Regions from separate parts of the Virgibacillus sp. Bac330 genome, predicted to be linked through region 2. Evidence: riboswitches for the same ligand, from Rfam matches in the RefSeq annotation. Region 2 holds a riboswitch; each other region holds the start of a gene.
The links. Region 2 has a riboswitch for S-adenosylmethionine ahead of D9780_RS13700 (methionine biosynthesis PLP-dependent protein). Riboswitches for the same ligand answer to the same signal wherever they lie in the genome.
Positions count from the first base shown of each region.

Region 1: linked by a shared signal. The riboswitch ahead of D9780_RS10815 (methionine ABC transporter ATP-binding protein) and the one ahead of D9780_RS13700 (methionine biosynthesis PLP-dependent protein) in region 2 are both predicted to bind S-adenosylmethionine.
Region 3: linked by a shared signal. The riboswitch ahead of D9780_RS18355 (methionine ABC transporter ATP-binding protein) and the one ahead of D9780_RS13700 (methionine biosynthesis PLP-dependent protein) in region 2 are both predicted to bind S-adenosylmethionine.

Region 1 covers NZ_CP033048.1:2,315,511-2,319,767, reverse strand. The annotation lists gene gcvH (glycine cleavage system protein GcvH) at 1-159, shown strand, start outside; gene D9780_RS10825 (toprim domain-containing protein) at 805-1,161, shown strand; gene D9780_RS10820 (thioredoxin family protein) at 1,184-1,498, shown strand; SAM riboswitch class I at 1,567-1,681, shown strand; gene D9780_RS10815 (methionine ABC transporter ATP-binding protein) at 1,782-2,813, shown strand; gene D9780_RS10810 (methionine ABC transporter permease) at 2,803-3,471, shown strand; gene D9780_RS10805 (MetQ/NlpA family ABC transporter substrate-binding protein) at 3,553-4,257, shown strand, end outside.
Region 2 covers NZ_CP033048.1:2,961,321-2,965,577, forward strand. The annotation lists gene D9780_RS13690 (manganese catalase family protein) at 1-233, shown strand, start outside; SAM riboswitch class I at 1,328-1,429, shown strand; gene D9780_RS13700 (methionine biosynthesis PLP-dependent protein) at 1,525-2,625, shown strand; SAM riboswitch class I at 2,859-2,959, shown strand; gene D9780_RS13705 (homocysteine S-methyltransferase family protein) at 3,190-4,239, shown strand.
Region 3 covers NZ_CP033048.1:3,950,796-3,955,052, reverse strand. The annotation lists gene D9780_RS18365 (MetQ/NlpA family ABC transporter substrate-binding protein) at 1-111, opposite strand, end outside; gene D9780_RS18360 (methionine ABC transporter permease) at 220-870, opposite strand; gene D9780_RS18355 (methionine ABC transporter ATP-binding protein) at 860-1,891, opposite strand; SAM riboswitch class I at 2,138-2,241, opposite strand; SAM riboswitch class I at 2,377-2,483, opposite strand; gene serS (serine--tRNA ligase) at 2,705-3,979, opposite strand.

The sequences.
Region 1 (4,257 bases), 650 kb from region 2:
AAAGTCGTTGAAATGAATGAAGAATTGGAAGATAGCCCTGAATTAGTGAATGAATCACCATACGAAAAGGCATGGATGGTCGTTGTTGAACCAACGAAGGAAACAGAATTGGATGACTTACTATCTGCGGAAGCTTACGAAGAAATTATCAGTGAATAAATATTAAAAAAACTAGGCTTGTCGCCAAAGTCTTATGGCGAAAGCCTTTGTTTTGGTCTAGGAAATTATAAATTTTAGCAGCTGTGGATAAACTAACTAAGTTATTTAGCCACGTCCGGCTCCAGTGGCCAGCAACTAGGCAACTTCACACCATTGCCCTAAGCTAAGTCATCATTGATTCGTGCGAAATAGGAAGGCCGACTAAAGACGGGCTTGCAGGAGTATGCTTTCTAAAACTTTCGTTGATTCGTTCCACTCTCTACGTTGCTAACCAGGCGCCCCGAGCCTTTGTTCTTCTTATATTATAAACCTGAAAAACTTGATACTTTCTTATAGTGTGTGAACAAAGCTGATTGCAATGCTTTGCAATCAACTTTGTTTATAAGATTGTTAATAATTGTCCGTCTGCCACATAAACTAGGAGTAAACTTATAGGTAATATGAAAACAAGCATTATAGTACAGAGATGACGTCCTGCTAAATGATGTATACATTCAATAGTCAAAAAGCCTCCTAGCTATGCAGTTATCCTTTTGTAAGTAGTATATATTCCCAGCTAGGTTTGCACTATTGAAAGACAGCTAAAGTAAATAAAATATATTTTATTGCAAGCTTGTTGCTTGATTTTTCAAGGAGTGCTGTGTGATGATTACAAATGGATCAGAAAAGGTTATGATTGTAGAAGGATTGACTGATAAGAAGCAAGTGAATAAAGTGATTGCCGAAGAGATCACCATTGTTTGCACAAATGGAACGCTTGGAGTAGAGAGATTTGATCACATGTTGGAAGAATATGGTTTAGATGATAAGGATGTTTTTATTCTTGTCGACGAAGATCCTTCTGGCATCAAGCTTCGTAAACAACTAGCAAGAGAATTGCCACATGCAGAACATGTATATGTAAGTAGCGAATACAGAGAAGTAGCTACGACACCTGAAAATGTACTAGCTCAAGTTTTAGTGAGTAAACGAATAGCGGTTAATCCTATATTTCTGATTTAATTTAAAGTAAAAAGGTGATAGTTTGCAACAAGTAACAAAAGAGCAACTACAGCAATCCAATTACTTTCTTTATATTTATACACCACTTTGCGGAACGTGTAATCTTGCTAAAAGTATGTTGCTTAAAATGGAACAAATGCAAAAGCAAGAGCTATTTTTAGAAATGAATGCATCACTACATCCAGAATTTATGCAAACGCATCAAATAGCAAGTGTTCCTTGTTTGCTTATAAAGAAAGATGGAGAGCTCGTTGAAAAAATGTATGCATTTCGTGATGTAGCAAATATATACCAACACTTGATCATGCATAGACCAGAATTGTTTTCATTTCGATAGTAAAATTACATTGACAGATAGCAAGCAACGTGTTATTATGATTTCTATTCCAATTAAATAATAATTAACTCTTATCTTGAGCGGTGGAGGGACTGGCCCTACGAACCCGCGGCAACCTTCAAATAAATGTTTTATTTTGAAAGGTGCTAATTCCTGCAAGGCTTATGTCTTGGTAGATGAGGGGACATTTTGACATGTATACGTCTTTCTGTTCTCTTGCAGAAAGGCGTTTTTAATTGCTGATGTGGGCATAATAGTAAAGGGACAAAAAGGAGGACTAAGTGTGATATCGATAGAGGGTTTGCGTAAAGTTTTTACTGCAAACAAGACAGAAACAACGGCTGTTGACGATGTAACCCTTTCGATTAAACAAGGAGATATCTTTGGTGTGATCGGTTATAGTGGTGCAGGAAAAAGTACGTTTGTGCGATTACTGAATCGTTTAGAAGAACCTACAGGTGGTAAGATTTTTATTCGTAATCAAGAAATAACAGCATTAAAAAAGAATGAATTGCGGTTAGCTAGACAAGATATTGGCATGGTATTCCAGCATTTTAATTTGTTATGGTCACGTACTGTAAAAGAAAATATAGCTTTCCCATTAGAAATAGCAGGTGTTGAAAAAGAAGAACGGAACCAACGTGTTCAATCTCTCATTGATTTGGTCGGTTTATCCGGGAAGGAAGCGACCTACCCTTCGCAATTAAGTGGTGGGCAAAAACAACGGGTTGGCATAGCGAGAGCATTAGCAAACAAGCCTTCCGTATTATTATGTGATGAAGCAACATCCGCATTAGATCCAGAAACAACGAATTCTATTTTGGACTTGCTTGTAGATATAAATCAGCAACTAGGCTTAACGATTATATTAATTACACATGAAATGCATGTGATTCGAAAAATATGTAAGCAGGTAGCCGTGATGGAAAATGGAAAAGTGGTAGAACATGGTAATGTATTGGATGTGTTTGCACACCCCAAAAAAGATGTTACGAAAAAGTTCGTTCAACAGCTAATGGGGGATGCAGAAGCCGAGAATGAGTTTGAACATTTAGTTCGCGCATTTGAGAATGGTAAGTTAATTCGTCTCCATTTTGTAGGCGAAACAACGAACGACGCTTTAATTAGTAAGCTTGTAAAGGCGTATAACATTGACATTAGTATTTTACAAGGGAAAATAACGCGAACGCAGGCCGGTGCGTACGGTACGCTATTTATCCAAATGACTGGTGAAGAATTAGAAATTACTAAAGCAATTCAACACGTAACAGAAAAGACTTCCGTAGAGTTAGAGGTGATCCGCGGTGTTCGCTGATTTATTTGCTACTATTAAAGTAGAAGACATTGTAGAAGCAACGAAAGAAACATTTTATATGACGATTATTGCTTTAATTGGAACCTTTATTTTGGGGATTTTACTTGGGTTACTGTTATTTCTCACTAATAAAGGGGGACTGTGGGAAAATAAATGGGTTAACTTTATCACGGCCACATTTGTAAATGTATTCCGTGCTATTCCTTTTATTATATTAATATTATTGTTATTCCCATTTACTGATTTTCTTGTTGGTACGATAAGAGGCCCTAACGCTGCGCTCCCGGCATTAATTATTGGAGCCGCGCCGTTTTATGGACGGTTGGTGGAAATTGCTTTAAGAGAAGTAGATAAAGGTGTCATAGAGGCTGCTAAAGCAATGGGCGCCAAGACCCGAACAATTATTTTTAAAGTATTGTTACCAGAAGCAATGCCAGCTTTAATTTCAGGACTTACCGTTACTGCCATTGCGCTAATAGGTTATACAGCAATGGCAGGAGCAATTGGGTCAGGAGGCCTGGGGAGCTATGCATATTACTCAGGCTTTCAACGTAGAGATTTTGATATTGTTTTACTTTGTTCCGTTATTATTGTGCTCATTGTATTTCTATTTCAATTTATTGGTGATTATATTACACGCAAATTAGATAAAAGATAAAGGAAATTAATAATTATTATAATGAAGTGTAATTTTGACAAGTGTATGCAAATAGAAACTTTGAAAGAGGAGTGTGTCAACATGAAAAAATATATTCTCTCCATTTTAATCCTTACTGCTTTAGGTGGTTTATTAACTGCTTGTGGTGGGGGAGAAGAAAAAGATGATAATAAAATAACCGTCGGGGCTTCAAGTGTACCACACGCAGAAATATTAGCAGAAGCAAAGCCGATTTTAGAAGAAGAAGGGATCACACTGGAAATTAGTGAATACCAAGACTATGTATTACCGAATGATGATCTTGCGAATGGAGAAATTGATGCTAACTATTATCAACACATCCCCTTTCTTGAGCAAACAATTGATGATACAGGTTACGATTTAGATTATATTGCTGGTATTCATATTGAACCGATGGGTGTATATTCCAAAGGCATATCTAGTGTGGAGGATATTCCAGAAGGAACGGAAGTTATTATGAGTAACTCCGTGCCAGATCACGGGCGAATTTTAACTTTGTTTGAAGAACAAGGACTTATTAAAATAGATGAAGATGTAGACAAAGCACGTGCTACTGTTGATGATATAGTAGAAAACCCAAAAAACTTGACTTTTTTACCTGAATATGAGGCTGCTGTCCTTCCAGAATACTATGAAAGGGAAGAGGATGCCCTTGTAGCTATTAATACGAACTATGCTATTGATGCTGGTCTAAAGCCAGAAGAAGACGGTTTATTTATTGAAGGCGATGAATCTACTTATGTGAATGTGTTGGCAGTGAAGAAA
Region 2 (4,257 bases):
AACAAGGGTTAGCAAATGTTTTATACACGTGGAATGATGTGGGAGATTATAACGATATCCGACAAATTTGGAAAGGAGACAATCCAGAGAATGGAGAGAAGCTAATCGTCAAGGAAGGAATACCAAAAGGAGGCCCTATCCCTAATTTAGAAGATCTTCCTGAACAATTTGCACCTGGCATTGATAAAGATGATTATCAAAAAATTGCTAAACGGTTAATGGAAAACATGTAAGTATGATGAACTCCGTAGTGTTTACGGAGTTCATCATACAATATTTATGTAGAACTTACATCTATTTCATGCGAGCAGGAGCGATTTCTACGGGGGGCGTGCGGATTTGCGACGAGCATGAGCGAGTTCAGCGCAGGGCGTGCGGAATTACGACGAACATGAGCGGTTTCTGCGCGGGGCGTGCGGATTTGCGACGAGCATGAGCGAGTTTAAGCGCGGGGCGTGCGGAATTACGACGAGCATGAGCGAGTTTAAGCGCGGGGCGTGCGAATTTGCGACGAGCATGAGCGAGTTTAAGCGCGGGGCGTGCGAATTTGCGACGAGCATGAGCGAGTTTAAGCGCGGAGCGTGCGGAATTACGACGAACATGAGCGATTTCAACGCGGGGCGTGCGGAATTACGACGAACATGAGCGGATTTCAGTGCGAGAGAGCGTAATTGTGACGAACATGAGCGATTTCTGCGCGGGAGAGAGCGGATTGTGACGAGCAGGAGCGATTTCAACGCGGAGCGAGCGAGATTACGACGAACATGAGCGATTTTAAGCGCGGGGCGTGCGGATTTGCAACGAACATGAGCGCATTACGGACAGGAGCGAGCGTATTTCATGCGAGTATGAGCGATTTCAGCGCAGAAGAGAGCGGAATTACGACGAACATGAGCGATTTCTGCGCGGGGCGTGCAGATTGCGACGAACATGAGCGATTTCAACGCGGGGCGTGCGGATTTGCGACGAGCATGAGCGCATTCCGGACAGGAGCGAGCGTATTTCATGCGAGCATGAGCGATTTCAAGCGCGGGGGCGTGCGGATTTGCGACGAGCATAACCTTTTTATTTTTATTCTACGAGCAAATACATTGGCTACGCAAGTTCATTCCTCCAATTATACATCTTTCATAATCTTTTGGTGAATGATTACCACGATGAGAACCTTCCGCAAAAACTATATTATTCTGGCTACGTTTCGAGCACAAAAAAGATTCACCACAGTTGGAAGAAGCCGAACCCTTAAATTGTGGAGACAAAATCCCCTTGACTTTTATGGAACTTCATTGTATTCTAAAATTCAATCTTTTAAAATTTAATAAAAATTTTCTTATCCAGAGAGGTGGAGGGACTGGCCCTTTGATACCTCGGCAACAGACCGCATGCGGTACTGTGCCAATTCCAGAAGCATAGCGCTTGAAGATAAGAAGAAGATCCTTTTCAACATATTAGGAAACCTCTTCTTATTTCAAGGAGAGGTTTTTTGCATCCTCTCCTTGTAACCATTTTTAAGGAGATGATAAAGTGTTACAACAAACACGTGAAACTAGCATGGTGCAACTAGGAAACCGAAGTGATCTTCGTACTGGAGCAGTTAATCCACCTATTTATTTATCAACTGCATTCAAACATGATGGCATTGGACAGTCAACCGGGTATGATTACAGTCGCACGAAAAATCCAACTCGATCCCTGTTAGAAGAAGGTGTTGCGAAGTTAGAATCTGGTAAGCAAGCTTTTGCTTGTAGTTCAGGCATGGCAGCTATACAGCTTGTTCTTTCCCTTTTTCAAGCTGGTGATGAAATCATTGCTTCAGAAGATATTTATGGTGGGACGTATCGTTTGTTGGAACAGTACACAAGAGCATACCATTTTAACATCTGTTATGATCCCTTTACCAATTTCAAAGAAACGGAAACAAATATAACGAATAAAACAAAAGCAATATTTATTGAAACACCGACAAATCCATTAATGCAGGAAATAGATATTACCTCTATTGCTCATCTAACTAAAAAACATGATCTATTGCTTATTGTTGACAACACATTCCTTACACCCTATTTGCAACGCCCTTTAGAACTTGGCGCTGATATTGTTATTCATAGTGCAACAAAGTATATTGGTGGGCACAATGACGTATTAGCTGGTTTAGTAGTTACCGACGATGAACCGATCTGTGAACAACTTGCTATAATGCATAATACATCTGGGGCAGTACTCTCTCCATTTGACAGTTGGTTGTTAATTAGAGGATTAAAAACGCTATCCTTGCGTATGGAAAAGCACGAAACAAATGCCCAAGAGTTAGCCCATTTTTTAAACAACCATCAAGCAGTAAAAGAGGTGCTTTATCCTGGCAAAGGTGGTATGTTATCTTTTCGTTTACATGATAACAAGTGTGTAGATCCTTTTTTACAGCAATTACAACTGATTACCTTCGCTGAAAGTCTAGGTGGTGTGGAAAGTTTTATCACGTATCCATCAACACAAACACATGCGGATATTCCCATTAATAAACGTACTAAGCGTGGCATTGATGACTGTTTATTACGCTTTTCTGTCGGAATAGAGCATGTGAATGATTTAAAACATGATTTGCAGAACGCATTACAGGCATTTTAAATTTGGGCTTGACGGGGCTTTATAACTAAGTTTTATTTAATTCATAATAAATAGGGTGCTAGCTCTCACCCAAAGCTAACCATAACTATTTTTTCGAAATAGGTTGACATTGAATTTTTTTCCGTTTATAGTATAACTTACATTCAGAATAATAATAATTTACAAACTTCAATTTAATGGTTTCTTTAACCGTCAACTGTAAATCTTTATTATTCCACAACTTTATAGGATTTATCTTATCCAGAGAGGTGGAGGGACTGGCCCTTTGATACCTCAGCAACAGGCATCTTTTGCACTGTGCTAATTCCAGAAGCGTAACGCTTGAAGATAAGAAGAGTCGCCATTTGGAATCTATCCTCTTCTTATTCATAAGAAGGGGGTTTTTATGTTCCAATAATTCGCGATGGAAGCTCACATAGGTGAAGCAACTAAAAAAACGATTTTTTAATGAAAGGGGGAGGTAATTTTACCATGAAGTAAATATCGAAGTGGTGGCTCTTGCTATATACTTTGTACCACATTTTTTACGAAGCAAAGCTTTCAAAATAAAAGGAGGAGTTTAACATGAAACGCAGCTTACAACAAAGATTACAGGAAGGTACGGTTATTGTTGGGGAAGGTTATTTATTTGAATTAGAGCGCAGAGGATATTTACAAGCAGGTTCTTTTGTACCAGAAGTCGCATTAGATAATCCGCAAGCTCTGAAACAAGCTTATCGCGATTTTATGAATGCAGGCTCAGACGTCGTACTCGCATTTACTTACAACGGAAACCGAGAGAAGATGCGAATCATTGGTAAGGAAGAATTGCTCGAGCCGTTAAACAGGAACGCCATTCAGCTAGCAAAAGAAGTCGCCAAAGAACATCCTGTAGAAGAAGCACTCGTTGCTGGAAATATTTCTAACACGAATATTTTCGATCCGAATGACCCAGCTTCCAAAGAGCAAGTAAGGAGTATTTTCGCCGAGATGGTGCAATGGTGTAAAGAAGAAGGTGTTGATTTCGTAAACGGAGAAACATTTTATTATTATGAAGAAGCTCTAATCGCTTTAGAAGAAATTACGAAACAAGAACTCCCAGCCGTCATCACTTTTGGTCTTATGGGCGAAAACATTCTAAGGGACGGGTATACCGTGGAGGAAGCTTGCCAATTACTATCTGAAAAAGGAGCGCTCGTCGTCGGAATGAATTGCTTCCGTGGCCCTGATACCATCCAGCCCTTTGTAGCTAAAATAAGAGAGGCAGTCAAAGGTTATATTGGGGCATTACCAATACCTTATCGAACAACAGAGGCACACCCAACCTTTTTCAATTTGCCGGATGGAGGTTGCAGTTGCCATTTACCTACAGAAACGACGTTCCCAACGGCACTTGATCCACTTTACCACAACCGCTACGAATTAGCAGCTTGGGCGAAAAAAGCAAAAGACATCGGTGTGAACTATATTGGTCTATGCTGTGGCGCATCGCCTGCAATGTTACGTGCTGTTGCAGAAGCTGTCGGTAAAGAAACGGTTAATTCCAAATACTCGCCAAATATGGAAAAGCACTTTTTATTTGGTACTGACAAAACGTTGAAAAAACATAATCTAGAATACCGCTCCAAGGCTTAGAGGGTTGTTGGATAAGCA
Region 3 (4,257 bases), 990 kb from region 2:
ATCAGAACCGCTAATACCAACTTTTACTGTAGAAGTAGCTTCACTGCTAGAACAAGCGCTAATACTAATCAGTGTAATCAATAAAGAGAATAAAATGGCTAATCTTTTCATAAAAACTCTCCTCGTATATATTTTCAAGTGTTTTTTACTCATCCACCTGTTTTCATGCTTACTACGTATTCCTCTGAGCATATCCTACCACGTTCCCAGTCAATTTTATTATCTTCGTCGCACTCGTCTGGCTAAGTAATTTCCGAGGGACTGTAATCCTTGTACCATAATAATAAGGATCCCTACAGTAAGGAGCATCACAACCGTATCAAAACGCTGGTAGCCATATGTTATAGCTAAATCACCAAGGCCTCCACCACCAACTGCCCCAGCCATTGCAGAAGCTCCTACTAAACCAATCGTTGCAATCGTAATGCCTAATAATAAAGAACTTAATGCTTCTGGTAAAAGAAAACGAGTCATAATCTGCCATGGCGTTGCTCCCATGGCTTGTGCTGCTTCTATAACCCCTTGATCAACTTCTAGTAACGAGTTTTCAATTAATCTAGCAATATAAGGACCAGCAAATAATATCATTGGCACAATGGCAGCGGCAGTTCCAATCGAAGTACCAACAATCAGTCTTGTGAATGGGATAACGGCTACCATTAAAATAATGAAGGGGATAGAACGAAATATATTTATTCCTGCGTTTAATATAGTGAAAATAATTTGATTTTCCAAAAGGTGCCCCTTTCTCGTTACAACTAGTAACACACCTAATACCAATCCGATAAAAAAGGAGAAAATCAATGATACGCCAACCATGACGACCGTTTCCCATATAGCTTGTAAGAGTTGTTCCTGATCAACTAACATCTGCTAACACTTCCTTTACAGTAACCTTTTGTTGATGAATATGTAGCAAAGCACGTTTCATCTCCTTCTCCGCACCTGAAAATTGAACGATTAAATTGCCAAAAGGAATCCCCTGTAATTCTGTAATGCTGCCATACAGTATATTGACATCTACGGTATACGTTTTAGCAACTTGTGATAATAAAGGCTCGCCTGCACTATTACCGACAAACACAATGCGATATATATGCCGGTCTTCTCGCTGTTCACGAAGTAAAGCATAAATCGACTCTGGTATATGGTCATTCATCACAGAACGTACAAACTTAGCAGCAATCGCTGTTTTTGGTTTTGAAAATACTTGAAATACACTGCCCGACTCCACTATTTTTCCTTGATCTAAAACAGCAACCTGATCACAAATCTCTCGAATGGCACTCATCTCATGCGTAATCATTAAAATCGTCACTCCATATGCTTGATTTACCTGTTTTAACAGTTGAAGAATAGCTTTTGTTGTTTCTGGATCAAGTGCAGATGTTGCCTCATCACATAAAAGCACTTTCGGATTCGTCACTAAAGCACGGGCTATCCCTACACGTTGCTTTTGCCCTCCAGATAGCTGATCGGGGTAACTGTTTGCTTTATCTTCTAAACCGACAAAAGCGAGTAACTCTAATACTCTTTTTCTCACTTCCTCTTTAGGGCGTTTTGCCACTAGTAGGGGCATCGCTACATTCGTAAACACTGTTTTTGAATGTAAAAGATTAAAATGTTGAAAAATCATACCGATATTTCGTTTTGCTTCACGTACTTCTTTTGCAGTTAATTGTAAGAGATTTTTCCCATCCACGATTACTCTTCCAGATGACGGGCGTTCTAAAGCATTTACACAGCGAATGAGCGAGCTTTTTCCTGCACCACTAAATCCAATCACGCCATATATTTCTCCTTTTTTCACCTGTAAATCCACGTTTTGTAATGCTTTTACAGAATGACCTTTTCCTTCATAAATTTTCGTTACCTGATCAAATATAATCATCGAACCAATCCCCCATTCTTTTTCACTTAAAATCGCTTTGTATGGCAATTGTTCCATGTGAAACAATTGCCATACATCTAGCTTTGCCACAATTAATAAAGATGTTCTAATCATTTTGTATTAAAACTTGGCTTGTCTCCTAATTTCATGGCGAAAGGCGTAGTTTTTCTTATACTTTAAAACTCTTCATTTTTAGTATAAAAAATACCCCTTCCATAAGAAGAGGTATTATTCATACATTTCCTCTTCTTATCTTGCAAACTACTTGTTTGCTGGATTTGGCACAGTACTCATATGAGTCCGCTGCCGAGGCTTCTAAGGGCCAGTCCCTCCACCTCTCTTGATAAGAAGTATGTTATTTTTTTTGCAGTAACACCATCGTTTTGCTTAAATTGTAAACTGAAAATTCTATCCTTTCCTATTGGGTAAAAAGAAATCCCTCCTTATACGAAATAAGAAGGGAATTCCAATCTATTGGTTTCCACTTCTTATTTTTCAAGCATGTTTGCTTGTTGGATTTAGCACAGTACTACTTACGAGTCCGCTGCCGAGGCTTCTAAGGGCCAATTCCCTCCACCTCTCTGAATAAGAAGAATTATTATATTTATTTTTAAACAAGATATTGTGTTAAATCATACTATGGTTTCCTTTACATGTCAAACAGTTTTTTTAGAAAAGATTGGCTATCGCCATGCCGTTATTGCAATAAAACTCGTCGACATGAACCGTTCCTCCAGTCGTCGTCAATAAACTAAGAATACGACTTTGCTCTTCTTTTTACCATTTGGCTCACACGTAAATGGTTGCATTCACTTATTTGATGACCTCTTTTCCTCCCATATATGGACGCAATGCTTTTGGAATTACAACCGTCCCATCCTCTTGCTGATAATTTTCCAATATAGCTGCAACAGTTCGACCAATAGCCAATCCAGAACCGTTTAAAGTATGCACAAATTCTGGTTTTGCTTTTGCTTCTCTACGAAAACGAATATTAGCCCGTCTAGCCTGGAAGTCTTCAAAATTAGAGCAAGAAGAAATTTCCCGATACGTATGCTGACTAGGAATCCATACTTCTATATCGTACTTCTTAGCAGCTGTAAAGCCTAAATCTCCGGTACACATACTCATCACACGATAAGGAAGCTCTAGTAACTGTAATATTTTCTCTGCATGGTTTGTTAACACTTCCAATGTCTCATAGGACTCTTCCGGTTTAACAAAATGGACAAGCTCGACTTTATTAAATTGATGCTGACGAATCAGACCTCTTGTATCTCTGCCAGCAGACCCTGCTTCAGAACGAAAACAGCTACTAAATGCAGCGAATTTTTTCGGTAAATCATCTATCTTTAAAATATCATCACGATAATAATTTGTTACTGGCACTTCTGCAGTCGGAGCTAAATAATAATCCCATTCTTCTAGTTTAAAGGCGTCTTCAGCAAATTTAGGTAATTGCCCAGTCCCAGTCATACTAGTTCGATTCACAATTTGCGGTGGCAACATTTCTTCATAGCCATGTTCATCCACATGGAAATCTAACATAAGGTTCCATAATGCACGCTCTAATCTTGCACCAAGTCCTTTATAAAAGACAAACCTGCTCCCAGTCACTTTGCCAGCTCGTTCAAAGTCAACGATGTCTAAGTCTGTTGCTACATCCCAGTGAGGCTTTGGCTCATAGGAAAATGGCGTCTTCTCTCCCCAACTCCGCACCTCGACATTATCGTCTTCATCTTCACCAATTGGTACACTTTCATGAGGAATATTAGGAATAGACAACATGATTTGTTCTAAATGTTCATTAATTTGCTTTAATTCACTATCCAACTCAGCAATTTGGTCGCCTACTTCTCGCATTTCTTTAATCGCAAGCTCAGCATCTTGCTTTTCTCGTTTTAGTACAGAGATTTGTTTCGATACTTCATTTCGCTTCGCTTTTAACTGCTCTGTTTCGGAAATCAGTTGACGACGCTTTTCATCTAACTCGCCAAAATGATCTAATTCTGACAAATCCTCACCACGATGCGCTAATTTTTGTTTTACTTCTTGGAAATGGTGACGTAGAAATTTCATATCTAACATTTGAGTTCCTCCTTATATGATTAATATTAAAATGGATCCCTTATTTAAGTAGAAATTAGCTTGTCGCTAATTTCTTAGGCAAAAGAGTGCTAAACGTTTTATACTATAACTCTTTCTTCTATAGGTTTAAAACACGTTTTAACAATGCGAGCCATTTTTAACCTATAACTTTTAGAAAAACTTGGCTTGTCGCCAAGTCCTTATGGCGAAAGGCGTAGTTTATCTTATACTATAAACCTTTAAACTTTTATACTTTCCTATAGTGTATATACAAAAAA